4 regions of the Pseudoalteromonas lipolytica genome follow, and region 1 is predicted to be linked to each of the others. Evidence: predicted binding sites of a transcription regulator. Region 1 holds the regulator's gene; each other region holds the start of a gene.
What was found. Region 1 encodes sigma-54, which starts transcription at its own class of promoters, with help from an activator protein. Its sites were predicted from a motif close to GTTGGCACGNNNNTNGNNT; they were not measured.
Positions count from the first base shown of each region.

Region 2: the regulator sigma-54 is predicted to act here: its motif matches at 2,171-2,189, upstream of D0907_RS13275 (DUF3192 domain-containing protein).
Region 3: the regulator sigma-54 is predicted to act here: its motif matches at 2,228-2,246, upstream of fliE (flagellar hook-basal body complex protein FliE).
Region 4: the regulator sigma-54 is predicted to act here: its motif matches at 2,426-2,444, upstream of D0907_RS00295 (EF-hand domain-containing protein).

Region 1 is NZ_CP032090.1:519,819-524,035, forward strand. Features, by position in the region: gene ptsN (PTS IIA-like nitrogen regulatory protein PtsN) at 1-394, opposite strand, end outside; gene hpf (ribosome hibernation promoting factor) at 398-685, opposite strand; gene D0907_RS02435 (RNA polymerase factor sigma-54) at 712-2,208, opposite strand; gene lptB (LPS export ABC transporter ATP-binding protein) at 2,323-3,048, opposite strand; gene lptA (lipopolysaccharide transport periplasmic protein LptA) at 3,045-3,566, opposite strand; gene lptC (LPS export ABC transporter periplasmic protein LptC) at 3,556-4,110, opposite strand; gene kdsC (3-deoxy-manno-octulosonate-8-phosphatase KdsC) at 4,107-4,217, opposite strand, start outside.
Region 2 is NZ_CP032090.1:2,953,694-2,957,910, forward strand. Features, by position in the region: gene D0907_RS13260 (SO_0444 family Cu/Zn efflux transporter) at 1-635, opposite strand, end outside; gene zntR (Zn(2+)-responsive transcriptional regulator) at 619-1,032, opposite strand; gene D0907_RS13270 (D-2-hydroxyacid dehydrogenase) at 1,125-2,069, shown strand; gene D0907_RS13275 (DUF3192 domain-containing protein) at 2,230-2,613, shown strand; gene D0907_RS13280 (GGDEF domain-containing response regulator) at 2,650-3,567, opposite strand; gene D0907_RS13285 (PAS domain-containing hybrid sensor histidine kinase/response regulator) at 3,536-4,217, opposite strand, start outside.
Region 3 is NZ_CP032090.1:1,048,557-1,052,773, forward strand. Features, by position in the region: gene D0907_RS04730 (sensor histidine kinase) at 1-717, shown strand, start outside; gene D0907_RS04735 (sigma-54-dependent transcriptional regulator) at 714-2,120, shown strand; gene fliE (flagellar hook-basal body complex protein FliE) at 2,285-2,617, shown strand; gene fliF (flagellar basal-body MS-ring/collar protein FliF) at 2,638-4,217, shown strand, end outside.
Region 4 is NZ_CP032090.1:75,365-79,581, forward strand. Features, by position in the region: gene D0907_RS00285 (TrkH family potassium uptake protein) at 1-1,355, shown strand, start outside; gene D0907_RS00290 (flagellar brake domain-containing protein) at 1,393-2,055, shown strand; gene D0907_RS00295 (EF-hand domain-containing protein) at 2,526-2,738, shown strand; gene D0907_RS00300 (EF-hand domain-containing protein) at 2,803-3,015, shown strand; gene D0907_RS00305 (EF-hand domain-containing protein) at 3,162-3,377, shown strand; gene D0907_RS00310 (EF-hand domain-containing protein) at 3,449-3,667, shown strand; gene trkA (Trk system potassium transporter TrkA) at 3,758-4,217, opposite strand, start outside.

The DNA of each region.
Region 1 (4,217 bases):
GTTTACAAAATTCTTTGTCTTTAAGTCTATCAGCAATTGTTGATAAGGTCTTTAGATGAAGTTGACAGTCACCATCTGGTACGATGAGTGCGACAAAAATATCCACTGGACGATTATCAATTGCATCAAAATTTATAGGTGACTCACTCACAATTACAAATGCGTGTGGCTGATCTGCACCGCTCATACGACCATGTGGAATCGCAATACCTCGGCCAATACCCGTGCTGCCCAATTTTTCTCTGTTCAATAGGGCATTGAGTATATCTTGCTGAGATAAATGAGGGAGCTGCTCATGAGCCAGTTCGCTGATAAATTCGAGAATTCTTTTTTTGCTATTAAAAAGGACCGCAGCTTTGCTGCAGTCCTGGTTAGTAAGTGAACTAAGTTTCATAATTTAGTGTCGAGCTAATTTCTCTTTGTGTTTAATTACTTGACGATCAAGTTTATCGATTAACGAGTCGATGGCTGCATACATATCTTGGTGTTCAGTAGAGGCAAATAACTCGCCTCCGTTTACATGTAAAGTTGCTTCTGCTTTTTGGCTTAGTTTTTCTACATCTAGAATGACATGAACATTATTAATGTGGTCAAAATGCCTTTCTAGTTTCGCAAACTTGGTGTTTACATAGTCTCTTAATGAATCTGTGATTTCTACATGACGACCAGTTAAATTTAGTTGCATAAGCATTTTCCTTCTATGTAAAACGTCTAAATCAGACTCTTACGCTGATTCGACGGAGGTATTGCTAGAGACTCTCGATATTTTGCTATTGTCCGTCTAGCTACTTTAATTCCTTGCTCAGCCAATATATCTGCAATTTTGCTATCACTCAATGGTTTAGCTGTGTTTTCTGCGGCGATTAGCTTTTTGATTAAAGCGCGAATTGCCGTAGATGAACACTCACCCCCATTTTCAGTGCTTACATGGCTGGAGAAGAAATATTTCAACTCAAAAATTCCCCGCGGGGTATGCATGTATTTTTGTGTTGTTACTCGCGAAATTGTTGATTCATGCATTTCGACCATTTCTGCGACATCATTTAATACCATGGGTTTCATGGCCTCAGGACCATGTTCAAAGAAAGCCTGTTGTTGTTGAACAATACAGTTAGTCACTTTTAATAACGTGTCATTACGGCTTTCTAAGCTTTTAATAAACCATTTTGCTTCTTGTAAATGAGAGCGAATAAATTGGCTATCACTGCTTGATTTTACAGAACGTGACATCGCCGCATAGTGGCTATTCACTCTGATTTTCGGCATGCAGTCTGGGTTTAGTTCAACTACCCAACGGCCTTTTATTTTTTTTACGGATACATCGGGTATCACGTATTCAGACTCTTCTCTAACAATGGTATCCGCAGGCTTTGGATTTAAGCTGTGGATCAATGTCATGACTTCTTTCAGCTCACTTTCTTTAAGCTTAGTCTTTTTCATCAAAGTGCGATAGTCACGACTCGCTAATAATTCAATATGTTCTGATAACACCATTTTAGTTTCAGCTAAATAGGGGGTGTCAGCATCGAATTGGCGTAATTGAATACACAAACATTCTTGTAAACTACGGGCGCCAATACCGACAGGATCGAATAATTGGATTCTTTTTAAGACAGCTTCGACTTCATCAAGTTCGATTTCTTCTTCATCGTTATTTTGATTGAAGCTTTCAACAATGTCTTCGCAGCTTACGGTTAAAATACCCGAATCATCAATTGCCTCAACAATCGCAACGGCAATCGCTTCGTCTGTTGGGCTGAATGGAGTCAGTTGTAACTGCCACATTAGGTATTCGTGGAGAGTTTCGGTTGATGCGCCTTGGTAAATTGATTCATCTTCAGGCATTGGACCTGAGGAACTTGATGGGGCAGCACTCATGTACTCATCCCACGTAACATCCATTGCTAAGTCGTCACTTACGGTGTCTTTGTTGAGGGCATCACTGCTTTCTTGCTCGTACTCGCTTGCAGCTTCGTCAGCCGACGCGCTTAGTTGGGTATCGTCAGATTCGGCTTTCTGCTCGTTCTTGCCAATACTCTCTTCTGCATAATCTGCTTCTTCAACTTCAAGCAAAGGGTTAGAGTCTAACGCTTCTTGAATTTCTTGCTGGAGATCCAATGTACTGAGCTGCAACAAACGGATAGCCTGTTGCAGTTGTGGAGTCATTGTAAGTTGCTGGCCCATGCGCAGCTGTAATGATTGCCTCATGTATCCCTAACAATCCTTTTTAGTCTTATCAAACAATAGCACGATGCCGTTAACTATTTATTTGATTTATTGTCATTGTTATAAGTCTAGCAGATGCTCTAGTCGGTGGCGTATTTAAAGCCTGAATTGCTCGCCTAGATACACATCGCGTACAGTTTGGTCGGCTAACACATGTTCAGGTGTACCTGATGCAATTAGCTCCCCATGAGAAACAATGTAGGCTTTTTCACAAACATCAAGGGTTTCTCTCACATTGTGGTCAGTAATTAATACACCAATACCACGATTTTTTAAGTGCTCAATAATTTTCTTTATATCTAACACTGAAATAGGATCAACACCAGCAAAAGGCTCATCGAGCAAAATAAATTTAGGGTCAGCGGCCAGTGCGCGTGCTATTTCAACACGACGGCGTTCACCCCCTGACAATGCCATACCTTGGCTGTCACGAATGTGTTGAATGCTAAATTCATCAAGTAAGCTGTTAAGTGTTTCTTCGCGGCCTTGTTTATTGAGATCTTTACGGGTCTCTAAAATGGCCATTAAGTTTTGATAAACAGTCAGTTTTCTAAAAATCGATGATTCTTGTGGCAAATAGCCAATACCTAAGCGAGCGCGGCTGTGCATTGGCAATAAGGTGATGTCGTTATCATCAATGCTTATTTTACCTTTGTCACTGGGCACTAATCCCACAATCATGTAAAAGGTGGTTGTTTTACCTGCGCCATTTGGCCCAAGTAAACCGACAATGCTGCCAGCTTCTACCTCAAGGCCTACATTTTTTACAACTTGGCGACCCTTATAGCTTTTAGCTAATAGCTCTGCTTTTAGTGTGCTCATGGCTGGCCTTCATCGTTCTTTTTGTTATCAACAGGCACTAAAATAGTGTGTACACGATCGGTCGAGTTTTCATCTTTCTCGGCACTTATCAGTTGCTGTTCCATATCGTATGTAATGCTCTTGGCACTGACTTTTTGGCCTGCTTGAGTCACTTGTGCATTGCCAACGAGTGTTAATAAGCGTTTAGCAACATCGTATCGAACTTCTTCAGCACTGGCGCTCATAATAGTGCCGTCAGCTTGTTTTTCTTCAAAGTAAGCGGGCTTTCCTGTGGCAATAATTAATTCAACCGTGCCTTCAACTTCACCTGCATGTGCTTCGAGTCGATCCGCTGTAATACGACGGTTACCATGTATGATCTCGACATTATCTTCGAAGATACCAATGCCATTTTTTAGCTGACCTTCTTGGCGATCAGAGCTAATGCTGATTGGTGTGCCAGCCTGCTCAGCAGCTGCGCCAGAAAACGCAATCAATAAGCTTGGGATCAGGAGTAATTTCTTAAGTTTATTGGTCATAGTATATGGTTCGTGTATGGTTAGTTAACTCAACAATTTCGGCTTTTAAATCGGCTTTTAAACCTTTACCGGTAATTTTTAAATTCGGTCCTGTCAGCGTGACAGGTTGCTTAGAAAACATGGTCATTTTGTCAATGTCGATGTTAATGTTCTCAGCTTTAATATCTTCGATCATGCCATTATGGGTAAGGTTTTTAGCAACCACATCCCCTTCGAATACAAGCTGATCGTTTTCATATAACGTGGCTTCTTTGGCTTTTACTTGCCAAACTTGCTGATCACCGTAAATGGTGAAAATGGGTTGCTCAAAAAAGGTAAACCCGAGCTGTTGATACAGCTCCATTTTAGCTGCGGCCACTTTATGACTGATTTTACCTTGATCATCATAGGCTGTTTGCTTTAATGCGATTGCGGTGTAATCAGGTGTAGCGATAATCTCGTCTTCACTGAGCACTGTGTTTGTCGGTTGATTAAAGTACGGATACCATAACCAAACCATGCTACAAACAAAAACAATACTTAGTAAAATACGGGCTATATTCATGCGCTCGTTCCATCGCTAGTTAGCGGTTTGCCATTTTCTAGCATTAATAAATCAGTTAGTTCACGCACAGCTCCAAAGCCACCAGGTAACAGGGTGGTGTAATGAGC
Region 2 (4,217 bases), 1.2 Mb from region 1:
CAGCTCGACTCTTTTTTAACTTCAGCTGCGATATTACTGCTGCAACAGCTCGGCTCTTTTTTAACTTCAGCCGAAGTATTACTGCTGCAACAGCTCGACTCTTTTTTAACTTCAGCCGAAGTATTGCTGCTGCAACAGCTCGGCTCTTTTTTAACTTCAGCTGCGGTATTACTGCTGCAACAGCCTGCACTATTATCATCTGCAGTGGCGGCTTGATGCTTATGCTGTGAATGAATTTCATGGTCTTTCCCAACCAAGACACCCGCAGCTATCGCGCTGCACACCGCTGCGATTGGGCGTATAATGGCCATAAATGGTCCCAATAAAACATACGAGACTGACACTGAATCAACGCCTGTTTCGGGTGTTGAAACTAAAAATGCCGTCGTCGCACTTTTCGATGCTCCCGCTCTTCTAAGCCCTATTGCTGCTGGAATAACACCACACGAACACAATGGCATAGGCGCACCAATAAAAGCAGCCTTAATGGTTGTCCAAAGCCCCTCTTTTCCTAAGTGACGATTGAGAAAATTGGCCGGTAAATACACATTTAATAAACCAGCAATCAATAAACCTAACATTAGCCATGGGGCAGATAATAAGAATAACTGCCAAAAATTATTGAGTAAGTCCATCAATATCCTCCAGTGTCGTCAGTATCGAGCAGTTCTCAGCGGGCTCTTCACCACCACAACATTTATCTGCTAATAATGAAAGAGAGTCATAAAAACGCGTGAGTTCAGCAATGCGTGCGGCCACTAAATCACGTTTTTGTAATGTCATTGCTTTAACCTCATGGCATGAATGCTGATTTTTATGAAACTTAATTTGCAATAACTCTTTTATTTCAGACAGACTAAAACCAACGTTTTTTGCCCGCAAAATGAACGACATTTGCTTGTAATCTGCATCAGAGTAAAACCGATATCCCACCTCAGAACGCGAACTTGGCGTTAACAAACCATGTTTTTCGTAGTACCTTAACGTATCTGTTGAGACGCCTAATTGACGGGCAAACTCACCTATTTTCATCACTGTCTCCATTGTGAAGCGTTTATTTATTATGCTCACTATAAACCTTGGAGTACACCCTAAGGTCAAGCAAAAATTAATAAGGAAAGTATATGAATATCGTCGTCCTTGATGCCGCCACATTAGCAGACACTTCGTTAGATGAGCTGGCACAATTAGGTTCACTCACTTGCTATAACCTAACTAATCAGCACGAATTAATTGAACGCTGCCAAGACGCTGATGTAGTAGTAACGAATAAAGTAGTTATAAATCAACAAGCAATGGCGCAGTTACCTCAATTAAAATTAATTTGCGTTGCTGCAACAGGCACCAATAATATTGATTTACCAGCAGCAAAAGCCCATAACATCGCCGTGACCAATGTGGCCGGATATTCAACACCTTCAGTGGTTCAACACACGTTTACATTGATCACCAATCTGCTTGGTAACACACACAAGTACATTCGTGATTGCCAGCAAGGTTTATGGCAGCAGAGTCCGATGTTTTGTCGCTTAGATTACAGCTTTAATGAAATAGCGGGGAAAACCTTAGCAATTATTGGCTACGGCTCGTTGGGCAAAGCGGTTGCTGAAGTTGCAACCGCATTTGGTGCCCATGTAATTATCAGTGAACGTAAAGGACATACACCGCGTGAAGGTCGCGTTAGTTTTGAGCAAGCATTAAAAACGGCTGATATAATCAGTGTTCACTGCCCGTTAACAGAAGAAACTCGCGATCAAATTGCGGCTCATGAGCTGAACATGATGAAACCCTCTGCCATCCTTATTAATACTGCCCGTGGAGGGATTATTAATGAGGCTGATTTAGCATCTGCGCTTGCTAATAATGTGATTGCTGGCGCGGGTGTTGATGTACTCAGTAAAGAACCCGCCGAGGCAGATAACCCACTTGCCCGATACACTGGCGACAATTTATTACTTACGCCGCACATTGCCTGGGCAAGTAAAGAGTCTATTATTCGCTTAGTGAAAGAAATCGCGTTAAATATCAAAGCATTTAACCAAGGAAATGAGCGCAATAGGTTGGTCTAAATTGCAATTTTTTGGTCAATTGAGCGAAATGGTTTGCAAAAAAGCTCCTAGCCAATTGACCAATTAAAAGCTAATCACTTGATTTAATTTACTTTTTAAAATGTGGCAAGCTGATTGCTAATTAAGAGCAACGTAAACATTAAATTCTAGGGATAAAAAAATGAAAAAAGCACTTTTAATTGCAGCGCTTACTGCACCATTTTTAACTGGCTGTGTCATTGCAGTATCTGATGGTGAAGCTGAAACACATTGGGCAGGTGATTCATCGACGAGCTGGCAAAAGCAGCACAAAAATAACCGCGAAATCATTTCGACTCTTGCGCTTGATACTAACTACCAAGTGGTACTTAATAAACTTCACACCCCTAACTTCACTGAATTACTAAAACAAGGTGACGATGTTTACCAAGTATTGTTTTATGCAACTCATAGCATTCACTCTGATGGTAAAATGACAAAAGATGAGTGCACACCACTAGTATTTAAAAACGATAAGCTAATTGGCGTTGGTGATACCATTTATAAATCACTGAGCAATGGCTAATTAGCCAAAAATGGCAGAGTAGGCCTTGCCTACTCTTTACCCACTCACATTCACTAATCTCGACACAACTTGGTCACGTCCGCCATCTTTAGCCTGATATAACCCTAAGTCAGCTTCTTCAAGCAGCGTTTGTTCAGCGTATACTTGCCCTGTTTCTGTGGTCGCAATGCCGATACTAATTGTCACATGATCCGAATTTAACGAAGCGGTATGGGGAATACCTAAATTACTCACTGCATGTCGTAATTTATTAGCAAATGCGATTGCTTGTGTTGCCGTTGTATTAGGCAAAACAGCCGCAAACTCTTCCCCCCCATAGCGCGCCACAAAGTCACTGCCTCGCTCGCAGGCCCCAACAAGCGCATGAGCAATTCGTTTTAAACAATCATCACCCGCTCGATGGCCATAGCAATCATTAAACCGTTTAAAATGATCCACATCCATGAGTAATACAGACAAAGGGGTTTGATCGCGACGACAGCGACGCCATTCTCGGGCAAGATTTTCATCTAGATAACGTCTATTAGGAATTTCAGTCAGGCCATCGATTGACGCTAGCATTTCGAGCAAGTCATTTTTTTGTTTGATTAATAACTGATTACGCACACGCGCACGAACAATCGCAGCACTAAAGGGTTTAGTTATATAATCCATCGCCCCCAACTCGAGGCCTTTTGCTTCGTCGTCATGGCTCGAATTAGCAGAAATAAAAATAACAGGCAGCATATTTGTGACGGTATTTTCTTTTATTTTGCTCAGTACCTCATACCCATCAATACCGGGCATAACAATATCCAGAATCAGTAAATCAACGGACTGTGTTTTTAAAAACGTCAGTGCCTTTTCACCACTTTCAACACAAAAAACATCATAATCTTGCTGTAATGTTTTTTCTAATACCAAACGGTTCAACGGATCGTCATCAACAATCAGTACCTTGGCTCTTTTTAGCATCTGTAGATCCTTGTTCGATGATAAATGCAATGACTTGTTTAATCTGCCACTGCAACTCATCGTTTAATAACTCAGGGAGTTCGCCTTGTGCTTTAAGCTTAGCCTCACATTGCTGAGCGCAGGCTGACAAACGTTTAAAGCCTAGATTACCGGCCGACCCTTTCACATTATGGACAACTCTGATCAACTCATCGGTGGTCTTTAATGTTGAAATTTGTAATAGCTGTTGTGCTGCCATGGTCGCAAACTTTGACAGCATAGTTAATACTAATTCTGTATTATTTGAAAACTGAGTGAGAACAAACGTACGGTCAAAAAAAGCCTGTTTCTGTACTTCAAGTTCACTCATCGCCAAAAACAGTGTACTGGCAACAATGGGTTTAGTGAGGTGTTTATTCATGCCCGCCGCAACGGATTGCTCTATGTCAGCCGCTTCGCTGTGTGCTGTTAATGCATAAATCGGCATTTGCTCTTTCGTGAATGACTGGCGAATTATACGCGTAGCTTGGCAGCCATCCATCTGGGGCATTTGAATATCCATAAAGATCAGGTCAGGTCTGAGACAATTAGCAAGCTCAATGCCCTTTTCACCACTGTCTGCACACACAACGGTGATATCGGCTTGCTCTAAAATACTTTTAATAATGCTT
Region 3 (4,217 bases), 530 kb from region 1:
CAAAAGCGTGTTGCGCACATGCAGCGCCTGAGTGCGCTGGGTAAAATGGTCGCATCGCTTGCGCATCAAGTAAGAACACCGCTTTCGGCTGCTATGTTATATGCGGCTAATTTAGGCTCTAAACGCTTACCTGAAAGCTCACGGGGTAATTTTCATAACAAGTTAATGTCACGATTAAAAGATTTAGAAACCCAAGTGAATGATATGTTGTTGTTTGCTAAAAGTGGCGAACAGCAAGTAGTTGAGCGTGTATCAATGCAGCAATTACTCAATGAAGTAAAAGCAGGAGCTGATGCTATGGTGGCGCAAAACCACAGTGAATTAACCGTTAGTTTGCCAGAGCCCGATATTGAAATTGTGGGCAATAAAACAGCGTTAGCCAGTGCTGTTCAAAATCTTATTCATAACAGTATTCAAATTATTGGCCAGCACGCAAAAGTGTCACTCAGCGCTCAGCGTGATGAGAGGAGTGAACACTGTGTTCGTATCAGCGTCAGCGATAATGGCCCTGGAGTCGATATTAGCCAAGCCGAAAAATTATTTGAACCCTTTTACACAACGAAAAGCCAAGGTACAGGGCTTGGGCTTGCAGTCGTAAGCTCAGTCGCTAATGCGCATCAAGGGCGGGTCGAAGTGGCTAATAATGCCCATGGGGGGGCATGTTTTAGTTTAATCCTGCCCATTAGTGCAGAAACTACGTCAGTGGAGGCAAGATGAATACGAACTCTATTTTAGTCGTTGAAGACGACGCAGGCTTACGCGAAGCCTTAATTGATACATTGGAAATGTCAGGTATTGATTGCATCGCTGCCGACAGTGCCGAGCAAGCAATGGTATTGCTAAAGCAAGGAACGTATTCATTGGTGGTAAGCGATGTACAAATGGGCGCGATGAGCGGCCTTGATTTATTGCGTAGCATTAAACTTAATTACCCTGAACTACCAGTATTAATGATGACAGCATACGCCACCATTGATGATGCGGTTGAGGCAATGCGTTTAGGGGCCATTGATTATATGGCTAAACCATTTGCACCCGAAGTTTTACTGAATATGGTGAGTCGTTATTTACCCGAGAAAGAAAAAGAAACCGATGGGCCGATTGTCGCGGATCCATCCAGTATTAAATTACTTGAGCTGGCCAGTAAAGTGGCACGTTCAGATGCCAGTGTCATGGTGCTCGGACCCAGTGGTTCGGGTAAAGAAGTGCTGGCGCGCTTTATTCACGATAAATCAAGTCGCGCAGATGCTCCTTTTGTAGCGATTAACTGTGCCGCTATTCCTGAGAACATGTTAGAAGCGACCTTGTTTGGTTATGAAAAAGGCGCGTTTACTGGGGCGATTCAAGCGTGTCCGGGCAAATTTGAACAAGCACAAGGTGGCACTATCTTGCTTGACGAAATCACCGAAATGGATTTGGGTCTGCAAGCTAAGTTATTGCGTGTTTTGCAAGAGCGTGAAGTTGAGCGTTTGGGTGGTCGTAAAACCATTGAGCTCGATGTTAGAGTACTCGCAACCAGTAACCGTGATTTAAAAGAAGCTGTTAGCGAAAATTTATTCAGAGAAGATTTGTATTATCGTTTAAATGTTTTTCCTTTAATGTGGCGTCCGCTGTGTGAGCGCCCAGGTGATATTATTGTCCTTGCAGAGCATTTAATTGAGCGTCATTGCATCAGAAGTAAAGAGCCTATCGCATTATTAACTGAGCAAGCTAAGCAAAAACTGCTATCGCATGCTTGGCCGGGTAATGTCCGTGAACTTGATAATGTGATTCAGCGTGCACTGATACTATGTGATGGTAATAGCATTCATGAAGACGATATATTTATTGAAGAGCTCTTAGTGGTTAAAGCACAGACTGTAAATAGTGCACCGGTGCAAAATGCCCCGGTTTATAAAGAGCAAGTGGTTAACCCCACGCATGACGAAATTCCATCTGTTAACGAGCAGGGAAATTATAAAGATGAGCTTAAAGACAAAGAGCATCGCATTATTTTAGAAACCCTAGCTAGGTGTCAAGGAAAGCGTAAAGAGGTTGCTGAAACATTAGGGATTAGTCCACGAACACTTAGATATAAACTAGCTCAAATGCGCGACTTAGGTATTGCATTACCCGCTTAAAAGCATCCCCCTTTAACTGACAAGCTCACTCCATGTGGGCTTGTTTGCTGTCAAAACTCTGACAAACAAAATAACCATCTAACACATTGATTTATAGTGTTTTATTTTGTGGCACGTTTTGTGCTTTATCTGTGTATAAGTAAACTGCATTGTCAGAGAGTATTATGAAAGTTCAAAACAGCGCATTATTTCAAGAAATGCAATCTATGGCACTTGAAGCTAGCCGTAGTCAATCCGTTAATAATTTACCAACTCAGGCTCAGCCAACATCATCGGCGCAATTTGGTGACTTACTTACAAGCGCGCTAGATACCGTTAATGGCCTGCAGCAAGAAGCAAAACAAAAAGTAACAGCACTTGAGATGGGAGACCGCAGTGTATCCCTTGCTGAAGTAATGATTGCTTCGCAAAAGTCTTCGGTTGCTTTTGAAGCAACGGTGCAAGTTCGCAACAAACTTGTTGAAGCATATAAAGAAATCATGAACATGCCTGTTTAACTAGGTAGTGGAGAATTATTGTGGCGCAATCTAATCAATCAACTGATCTAGCCCTCGCAGGCGGCGGTGTCGATACTTCAGACACGGATGATCAACAAGAGCAAAAGTCAGGCTACCTCAGTGCCCTCAATGGCGTTGATGTATTACGTCAGGTGACGTTGGTCATTGCACTGGCTATTTGTTTGGCAATCGCAATTTTTATTATTATCTGGGCTCGTCAACCAGATATGCGACCGCTGGGTAAAATGCCAACCGAAGAGCTTATCCAAACGCTGGACTTTTTAGACGCACAGAAGATTGATTATGAACTTGATGGTAATGTCATCTCAGTTGAAGAAGGCGAATACCAAAATATTAAATTATTGATGGCCCGTGAAGGTCTTGAGCAAGCGCCAAGCTCAGGCACCGACATCATCATGCAAGATATGGGCTTTGGTGTTAGCCAACGCTTAGAACGTGAACGTTTAAAACATGGTCGTGAGCAGCAACTTGCTCGCACAATCGAAGAGCTAAAAAATGTCACTCGCGCCAAAGTGCTTTTAGCAATTCCAAAAGAAAACGTATTTGCTCGTCGTGAAAAACTACCATCAGCTACCGTTGTACTGACTCTTAAACGTGGCCGTATGTTAGATGGTGAAGAAATCGACTCAGTTGTTGATATTGTTGCCTCTGCAGTACAAGGTCTTTCACCTGAGCGTGTTACGGTGACAGATCAAAACGGTCGCTTACTTAATTCGGGTTCACAAAATTCACTGGCAGCGCGTTCTCGCAAAGAATATGAAATTGAGCGCAAGCGTGAAGAAGAATACTTAAATAAAATCGACAGCATCTTAATTCCTGTCGTAGGCTTAGGTAATTACACTGCGCAAGTTGATTTAAATATGGACTTTAGTGCGGTAGAAGAAACACAAAAGCGCTACAACCCAGACTTACCTGCAGTGCGCAGTGAAACAACATTTGAAGAAAATAACATTGGTGGTCTTGCTGTGGGGATCCCAGGTGCCTTGACTAATCAACCGCCTGTTAATTCAAATATTCCTGAAGTTGCAGGACAGGGGGGTGCTGGTAGTGCAATGAACCCAAGTCGTTCGCACAAAGAAGCAACCCGTAATTACGAGCTAGATACCACTATTTCTCATAAGCGTCAGCAAACAGGTGTTATTCGTCGTATTAGTGTATCTGTTGCGGTTGACTATGTGCCACAAGTGGGTGAAAACGGCGAGACAACAATGGTTCCTCGTTCTGTTGAAGCGCTGTCAAATATCCGTCGCTTGCTACAAGGCGGAGTGGGGTTTGATATGCAACGTGGTGATGCGCTTGAAGTTGTTACTGTTCCGTTTGTACGTGAAGACACCGCTGCGGCCATAGAAGTGCCTATTTGGGAACAAGACTGGTTTATGAAGATATTGCGTTTATCATTAGGTGCATTAGTGATTATCGTACTTATCATGGCGGTTGTGAAACCTATGCTGAAACGCTTAATTTACCCAGATGATACACTTGAAGAGTATGATGAAGATGCACTTAGCTCTGGTGTAGATATTGGTGATAGTACGCTAGATATGCTAAATAAAGACTTTGACTCTGCTGCTGTAGGATT
Region 4 (4,217 bases), 440 kb from region 1:
ACGGTGGGGGTGTGCCGTTCGTTCTTGCGTTTATTTTTAGCGTTGTTATTGGTTTAGCTGCATATTACCCAAACCGTCATGAGCATGGTGATTTAAAAGCCCGCGAAGGCTTTTTAATTGTGGTGTTGTTCTGGCTGGTACTTGGCAGCTTTGCTGCTGTGCCTTTAGTGTTCTTACAGGAACCAAACCTATCTCTCGCTGACTCGGTATTTGAGGCCTTCTCGGGGCTGACTACCACAGGAGCAACCGTTTTAACGGGGATTGAATACTTACCCAAATCAGTGCTTTTTTATCGTCAACAACTGCAGTGGCTAGGTGGTATGGGGATCATTGTATTGGCCGTCGCTGTATTACCGATGCTAGGTGTTGGTGGTATGCAGTTATACCGTGCTGAAACTCCAGGGCCAGTTAAAGACTCGAAAATGACCCCGCGGATTGCCGATACCGCCAAACACCTTTGGTACATTTATGTGTCGCTGACCATCGCATGTACGCTTGCCTATTGGGGAGCGGGTATGGATTGGTTTGATGCGATTTGTCATGCTTTCTCAACCATCGCAATTGGGGGATTCTCTACATACGATGCGTCTATGGGGCAATTTGACAGCCCATTAATAAACTTTATTTGTGTGGTGTTTTTGCTGATTGCGGCGATTAACTTTTCGTTGCACTACGCTGCGGTCTCCTCGCGCAGTATTCGTGTTTACTTGCGCGACCCTGAATTTAAAGTGTTTTTACTTATTCAGTTAGCGCTAGTGATTATTTGTTTTACGGTACTCTCTTCTAATAATATTTATGCAGATGGTGATGAAACGCTCGATCAAGCAATGTTTCAAGCTGTCTCTATGAGTACTACCGCGGGCTTTGCGACAGATAATTTTTCTGCTTGGCCATTGTTCTTACCTATCTTACTTATTTTTTCGAGCTTTATCGGCGGCTGTGCGGGCTCGACGGGCGGCGGTATGAAAGTTGTAAGGGTTTTCCTTCTGTACTTGCAAGGGATACGTGAATTAAACCGCTTAGTTCACCCGCGGGCTATATACTCTATAAAGCTCGGTCGTAAAGCGCTCCCCGATAAAGTGGTCGAAGCCGTTTGGGGGTTCTTTTCTGCTTATGCACTGGTTTTTGTTATTATCATGCTGGCCTTAATGGGCACAGGCATGGACAATATAAGTGCTTTTTCAGCGACGGCGGCGTGTTTAAACAACTTAGGCCCAGGTTTGGGTGAAGTCGCGGCGCATTATGGCGCGATATCTGATACGGCAAAGTGGTTGTTAACAATTGCGATGGTGTTTGGTCGTCTTGAAATATTCACTTTATTAGTTTTATTTACCCCAACATTCTGGCGCGGTTAAGGTTTTATTTGGTTATTTTTCAAGGAGTAGAGAAACAATGCCAAAAACGCAGCAGCAACTTAATTTAGAAAAACTAACCTATATACCCGCAGGGAGTGTGGTCGATGTTGAAATAATAACTGCGACAGAAAGTAAGCGTGTCAAAATTGAATTTATTGGTTTACTTAACGAGCAGTACATCATACTTAACTATCCCCCTGCAAAACGTTTGCCGAATGCGGGTGACTTTATCAAAGAGGGGGTTATGGTGATTGTTCGGGCTGTTTTAGAAAGCGGGGGTGGGCAGGTTATTGCATTTCGTCAGCAGATAAAAGCCGTTGCTTCACACCCTTGTCGATTGATATTTTTACATTTTCCCCAACAAGTACAACTCTTTAGCTTGCGCAGCGAAGCGCGGATCCCCACTTTGTTTCCCGCCAAGCTTGTTATAGATGAACAAGTATATGAAGGCGTAATTAAAGACATTTCACTTGCCGGTGTGCAATTTGAGATTAACAGCGAGGCCGACCTTAGTCATTTGAAAGCACAAGCGTGTCAGGTGGTGCTCAGTAAACGTGAATTTACAGGCAAGGTATGCAGAGTCCGCAAACGAGAGTCGGGCTATCAGTTTGGTGTGCAGCTCAATACCAGTGAAAATGAAATGAACGTCTTTATGAAAGAGCACCTCATAGACCTTTCGGTATTAGAGATAACGAGTTAACGAGCATTGATTCGCCATTTTGCAACAAAATGACTGTTTTTCACTTTTTCTCTAAAAATTAATCAAAAATAATCGATATAAATATATAAAACCCATTTAAATCAGATGATTAAGCGTTAAAAATATTTTTATTTTTTTTGAGGCGTGTTGCCATTCATCTACGGTTTAGCCCCCACACGCAATATTTTCTCTGTTTTAGTGACAAAAAACGGCAGATGTCTCTGTTTTTGCTTTTTTAACTTATTGATTAATAGCTAAAAAATTTTCTCACCTCATTGCTTGTTGCTAAAAAGCAACAAAATAACAGCCAGTTTTCCCCTAATTTACTAAAAAATAAACTTAACCTCATGATTTATAGCGTTTTTTAAACTTTGGCATTGAAGTTGAAATAGTTAAAGCGAACACAGAGAAAGTTGATTTAGGAATTAGTCCTCTATCGCAGTTTAGACAACATTGAAGGAATAGTGATTATGAAAACGTTACACAAAACATGTGCACTTATCGCCCTTGTCGCTTCATCAACTGCATTTGCAGCGGTGGATTTTGAAACGCTAGATGTCGATGGCGATGGAGCAATCAGTAAAAGCGAAGCATCTGTAAGCTCACCGTTAATGAGCCAGTTTAAAGAGCTTGATACCGACGGTAATGGCGAACTATCAAAAGAAGAGTTCGCGAAAGCATAATTTCAGTGTAAGGACACATTGAAAAGGACTTCTTACTTAAAGCTACTATTTGAAGGATTACATTATGAACACAGTAAATAAAACATTAGCCCTTGTGGCACTTATCTCTTCATCAGCCGCATTTGCGATGAGCGATTTCGAAACGCTAGACGTTGATGGCAATGGCGTTATTAGCCAAAGCGAAGCATCCGTTGATGCAGAGCTAATGAGTAAGTTTAGCGAATTAGACACTGACGGTAACGGTGAGTTATCAAAACAAGAATTTTCAAAAGCTTAATGAAATTAAGCAAGCCAAGTTATCTAGCTGATTAGTTCTGAGCTGCCAAAGACAGCCTAAATGGATAAGGGAATCCATGACAAAGAACAACCAGGAGCGTGTGATCAGCTAACACTTTTTTAGTTAAATATTGAAGGAATATGATTATGAAGACAGTAAATAAAACACTAGCCCTAATTGCACTTGCATCTTCTTCAGCTGTTTTTGCTGCCACTGACTTTGATACATTGGATGTAGATGGCGATGGTGTGATAAGCAAAAGTGAAGCATCAGTCGACGCAAAAATCATGTCACAATTTAAAACACTGGATGTCGATGGTGATGGCGTACTGACTGAAACAGAATTTTCAGCGGCCGAGTAACAAAGCCAATTTCCACTAAACAGGGATCTCAGAAACGGACTTCACTCTTTTCAAATTTTGAGGCAGTTATTATGAAACACATCAACACAACATTGGCTATTTTAGCATTAGCAACGTCATCAGCAGCGTTTGCTCAAGGCGTCAGTTTTTCTACATTTGATACCAACGGCGATGGCGTGATCAGCAAAGAAGAAGCATCTGTAAATATGCAGCTTGAAAAACTATTTCCTGAGCTTGATAGCGATGGTAACGGAGAGCTTTCAAAAGAAGAGTTCGCACAGATTCAATAGGTTCGTAACCAGAGACTCTGGTTAACTACTTTCACTTCAAGAGTCGTAAAGCAGCCGTCATGGCTGCTTTTTTATTTTCATGTTTTTGGTCTATAAGAAAATAGCGCTAACTTGGAACAGCTTTTCAACAACCGTGATGTGTTTCTTGTCGATTAGGAACATGATCACATGGTCACCCGACTGAATCACCGTATCATCATGAGCAATGAGTACATCGTCATTACGCACAATTGCACCAATAGTGGTGCCTGCGGGTAGCTTGATATCGGCAATCGCGCGGCCAACAACTTTCGATGTATGTTCATCGCCATGGGCTACGGCTTCAATTGCTTCAGCCGCGCCTTTACGTAATGAATAAACGTTAACGATATCACCGCGGCGAACATGCGTTAACAGAGCTGAGATAGTCGCTTGTTGTGGTGAAATGGCAATATCTATTTCACCGCCTTGAACGAGGTCAACATAGGCGCCGCGTTGGATCAGCACCATGGTTTTTTGTGCGCCCATGCGTTTAGCAAGCATGGCCGACATAATGTTTGCTTCGTCGTCG